Regions from separate parts of the Halomonas sp. RT37 genome, predicted to be linked through region 1. Evidence: predicted binding sites of a transcription regulator. Region 1 holds the regulator's gene; the other holds the start of a gene.
The links. Region 1 encodes PhoB, which activates phosphate uptake and scavenging genes when phosphate is short. Its sites were predicted from a motif close to TGTCATANNNNTGTCANA; they were not measured.

Region 1 (2,392 bases):
GCCGACCCTGTGGGCGCTTTGGGTGGCCTCCGAGGGCATTCCGGCCCGTGACACCCTGCTGATCTTCGTCGCCGGCGTCTACCTGATGCGGGCGGCGGGCTGCGTGGTCAACGACTACGCCGATCGCCACTTCGATGGCCACGTCAAACGCACCAAGAACCGACCGCTGGCCACCGGCCGCATCAGTGAGCGGGAGGCCAAGGTGCTGTTCGTGTACCTGCTGGGATCGGCCTTCGCGCTGGTCTGGCTGACCAACGGCTTTACCGTGTGGCTGTCGTTGATCGGAGCGGTGCTGGCCGCCAGCTATCCCTTCATGAAACGCTACACCCACTTCCCCCAGGTGGTGCTGGGCGCAGCCTTCTCCTGGGCCATTCCGATGGCCTTCGGCGCGGTGCTCGGCGAAGTCCCGATGGTCGCCTGGCTGCTGTTTACCGCCAACGTGCTGTGGACCGTGGCCTACGACACCGAATACGCCATGGTCGACCGCGACGACGACCTCAAGATCGGCATCAAGTCCACCGCGGTACTGTTCGGCCGCTGGGACACCCGTATCATTGCGCTGTTGCAGCTGGCTACCCTGGGGCTGCTGGCCTGGGCCGGCAGCCTGCTGGCGCTGGGCGGCTTCTTCTGGCTCGGCTGGCTGGCCATGGGCGCGACCTTTGTCCACCAGCAGCGGCTGATCAAGAGCCGTGACCGCGACCGTTGCTTCCAGGCCTTTCTCAACAACCACTGGTCGGGCCTATTGCTGTTCGCCGGACTCGGACTGAGCCTCTACCCCTCCCTCGGGTGAGGGAAATGCCCGTCTCGGTCGCTCGACAATGGATACAATGTCATCTAATTGTCACATTGACGTGGTGTCATTTGTCACCGTCGAGTGTAAGACCCTGACCAAGAGGCTCCCGGGATGACCGCCAAGACCGTACTGATCGTCGATGACGAAGCCCCGATCCGCGAAATGATCGCGGTGGCGCTGGAAATGGCCGACTACCGGGTGCTCGAGGCGGACAATGCTCAGGCCGCCCACGCCATCATCGTCGATGACCAGCCAGACCTGCTGCTGCTGGACTGGATGATGCCGGGCACCAGCGGCATCGAACTGGCCCGCCGGCTCAAGCGCGAGGAAACCACCGCAGAGCTGCCGATCATCCTGCTCACCGCCAAGGGTGAGGAGGACAACAAGATCCAGGGTCTCGAAGCCGGCGCCGACGACTACATCACCAAGCCATTCTCGCCGCGAGAACTGGTGGCCCGACTCAAGGCAGTGCTGCGACGCGCCACTCCGCGGGGCGTCGAGGACCCGGTGGAGGTAGAAGGCCTCAAGCTCGACCCGGTCAGCCATCGCGTCAGCGTCGACGGCAAGTCACTGGACATGGGCCCCACCGAATATCGCCTGCTGCAGTTCTTCATGACCCACCAGGAGCGCGCCTACACCCGTGGCCAGTTGCTCGATCAGGTCTGGGGTGGCAACGTCTACGTGGAAGAACGTACCGTCGACGTGCATATCCGCCGCCTGCGCAAGGCCCTGGGGGAACCCCATCAGCAACTGATCCAGACCGTACGCGGTACCGGTTATCGCTTTTCGGCCAAGGTCTGAGCGAGCCATCGACGCAACGCAGCACCAGGAGGGATGAGGTGAACGGAGCCGAGAACTGACGTGGGTCGTCTGTGGAGACGAGAAGTCTGGCGCCTGGCCGTGCTGGTGGGTCTCGGCGCCTTGCTGGGCTGGCCCTTCTCGCTGTCCAGCGTAGGCATCGGCCTGGGCCTGGCGCTTGGGCTCAGCTATCACCTGCGCAACCTGCACGCGATGCACGACTGGCTGACCCACCGCCCCCAGCAGGAACCTCCCACCGCCAGTGGCCTGTGGGGCGAGCTGTTCGATCGCCTCTATCGCTATCAAAAGGGCCAGCGGATCACCCAGCGCCGCCTGCGCTCGACCCTCCAGCGTATCCAGGAGTCATCCGAGGCAATGCGCGACAGCGTGGTGATGCTCGATCGCCACGGCGACCTGGAGTGGTGGAACAGCTCCGCCGAGCGCATGCTCGGCCTGAAGCCGGCGCTGGACCGCGGCCAGCACATCACCAACCTGCTGCGCGACCCGCGCTTCGTCGGCTACTTCAATGCCCGTGACTACCGCGAACCGCTGAGCCTGCCCTCCCCCATCGACGAGAACATGATCCTGCAGTTCCAGATCACCCTGTACGGTGACGATGAACGCCTGGTCATGGCCCGCGATATCACCCGTCTGCATCGCCTGGAACAGATGCGCCGCGACTTCGTCGCCAACGTCTCCCACGAGCTGCGCACGCCGTTGACCGTGCTCACCGGCTACCTGGAGACCTACAGCGACATGGCCGGCATGCTGCCGGAGCGCCTGGGCAAGGGGGTCGCCCAG
Region 2 (2,392 bases), 500 kb from region 1:
AATGGCAGCGACAGGCGACGAAAGGATGCGAGAGACATGGGATTCTCCTGAAGGTTATCGGTCGTTGTGGGAACAGGTGTCGCAGGATGTGGTGGCTCAGCTATGGACGACCTGCGCCGACACAGCCGTCTGGGCCTGGGTGTAGCTCGGCTCACGCAGCGGTGACGGCAGGTCGGGTTGACTGCCGGCACGCAGCTCGTCGAGGCCGGCGTTCTCGTACAGGGTCTTGAGGCGTGCGTCGGTCAGCTCGGAGGTCTTGCCGTCGAAGTACAGGCGCCCATCCTTGAGCGCGATGGCCCGGTGGCAGTAGCGCCGGGCGATATCGACCTGATGCAGGGTGATGACCACGGTGCGGCCATCCTCGGCGTGAATCCGCTCGAGGATCTCCATCACCTCCCGGGCGCTGCGCGGGTCCAGCGAGGCGATGGGCTCGTCGGCGAGGATGACGTCGGCGTCCTGCATCAGCACCCGGGCGATGGCCACCCGCTGCTGCTGACCGCCGGAAAGGGTGTTGGCACGCTGGTAGGCCATGCCCTCGAGGCCGACCCGAGCCAGGCACTGAAGGGCCCGTTGGCGTTCCTCGTCGCTGAAGCGACCGAGCAGCGCCCGCGCCCGCGGCATGCGCCCGAGCTGGCCGATCAGCACATTGGTCAGCACGCTGAGGCGATTGACCAGGTTGAACTGCTGGAAGATGTAGCCGACCCGGCAACGCTGGCCACGGCTGGCCCGGCGCAGGCGACCGCTGGCCTGGATCTCGCGCCCCAGCAGGCTGACTCGGCCACCGCGATCACGGTTGCAGCAGGTCAGTCCGACCAGATGACGCATCAGGGTGGACTTGCCGGAGCCGGACGGGCCGATCAGCGCAACGATCTCCCCCGGGGTGATCTCGAAACTGACATCCTCGAGCACTCGGCTATGGCCGAAGTTCTTGTTGAGCCGCTCGACGATGATGGTGGGAATGGACATGACGCCTCTCCTCTAGGAATGGCGCCAGTCTGGACATCAAAGATGAAGGCCAGTTGTCTAGACAATGTCATTGAGATGACAAATTTCCCTGCACACGGAGCAAGCGCACCGGCACTACCTCGCCAGAGGTAGAAAAAACAAGGAGTTGGGGTCGACTGTCATGCAGCGGTCACGTCATTGCCGCCGATTCGTCATACTCAGGCAGGGCGACCTATGGACGAAGACGTCGTCCATCTGTACGAAAAGGAAGATGGACAAGACGTCCTGAAAAGTCTTGCAAGGAGGCACCAGCAAGCGGCCAATCGCCACGCCCATAGCGCCAGGCGATAAAGGCCATAAACAGGCTTGAAGGGAAAACCGGCGGCTTCGGCGCCAGACTGAATCCGACACATGATCCCACGGAGGCATGTCATGCAGCATCTCAGTCTGGAGCCGGGCGCCCTGGAGGTCAGCGACCTGGCGGGAATGCGTCGGTTCTTCGAGACGACACTGGGCCTTCGGGTGCTGGTCGCCAGCGACACTGGGGTGACCCTTGAATTGGGAGGCGGCGAGAACACCCAGGTGCTGATGTTGCTGGCGAGCCACACCCCGACGCCGCCGAGAACACTGAATCTCGAGGTCGACGCCGCCAGCTTTCCTGCGCTGCGTCGACGCCTGGAAGACTGCGGACACGAGTGCGGCTTTGTACAGAGCTGGGAGGGAGACAACAGCACCTCGCGTCAGTGCGCCTTTCGGGTGGTGCTGTGCCGGATGCCGGAGGGGCACTGGCTGAGGCTTACCGCCATCGATCCGGCCCGCTGCGCCTCATCGACCCGAGAGGTCCGGGCCTGACGCCGTTGATCAATCGCGACCCTCGCCGTCTCCCGCTTCTTCGTCACCCTCGTCATCACCCAACAGCCGCTGGCGCCGTTCGTCACGGAACTTCTGCAGGCGGTTGTTGCGGTAGCGCCGGACGATCGCTACTACCAGCGCCACCACCAGCATCAGCCCCAAGGTGAGCCCCTGCCACGGGCGCGGGTGGTCCAGGGTGGTGCCGAGCACAAAGATCATCACGAAGCCGAGGGCCTGGCTGCCGATGGCCAGGGCGCGCAGGGGGTCGAAGGTCTTGGGTGGTGACATCACAGATCCTGATCAGAGAGATGGCTCGAAAACCGATGGCCCGGCAGGCGGCTCGGGATGACAGCGCGCATCGGGCGCAGTAGCCTTGCCGGATCGAGCCCACCAAGTGTACCTGCTCGCCTGCGCATTTTCGTGCTTTCGCGTTTCCCCAATGGAGTTCGCCCCATCCATGGATGCCATCGCCATCGGACCGGTGCTAGTGAGCCTGCCGCGTCTCTACGCCCTCGTCGTCACCCTGTTGCTGCTGGCCGCCAGCGCCTTCCTGCTGGGCCTGCCCCGCCGCCGCCACGGTCGCTGGTTCAACGGC

Region 2: phnC (phosphonate ABC transporter ATP-binding protein) is a predicted target of PhoB. The motif match lies at 1,123-1,140, and genes of this name have one in related genera.

Annotation. Positions count from the first base shown of each region.
Region 1 covers NZ_CP098827.1:4,863,698-4,866,089, forward strand. Annotated here, with positions in the region: gene ubiA (4-hydroxybenzoate octaprenyltransferase) at 1-790, shown strand, start outside; gene phoB (phosphate regulon transcriptional regulator PhoB) at 905-1,594, shown strand; gene phoR (phosphate regulon sensor histidine kinase PhoR) at 1,655-2,392, shown strand, end outside.
Region 2 covers NZ_CP098827.1:4,363,394-4,365,785, forward strand. Annotated here, with positions in the region: gene phnD (phosphonate ABC transporter substrate-binding protein) at 1-38, opposite strand, end outside; gene phnC (phosphonate ABC transporter ATP-binding protein) at 97-966, opposite strand; gene NFG58_RS18945 (glyoxalase/bleomycin resistance/dioxygenase family protein) at 1,378-1,797, shown strand; gene NFG58_RS18950 (hypothetical protein) at 1,807-2,085, opposite strand; gene NFG58_RS18955 (TlpA disulfide reductase family protein) at 2,255-2,392, shown strand, end outside.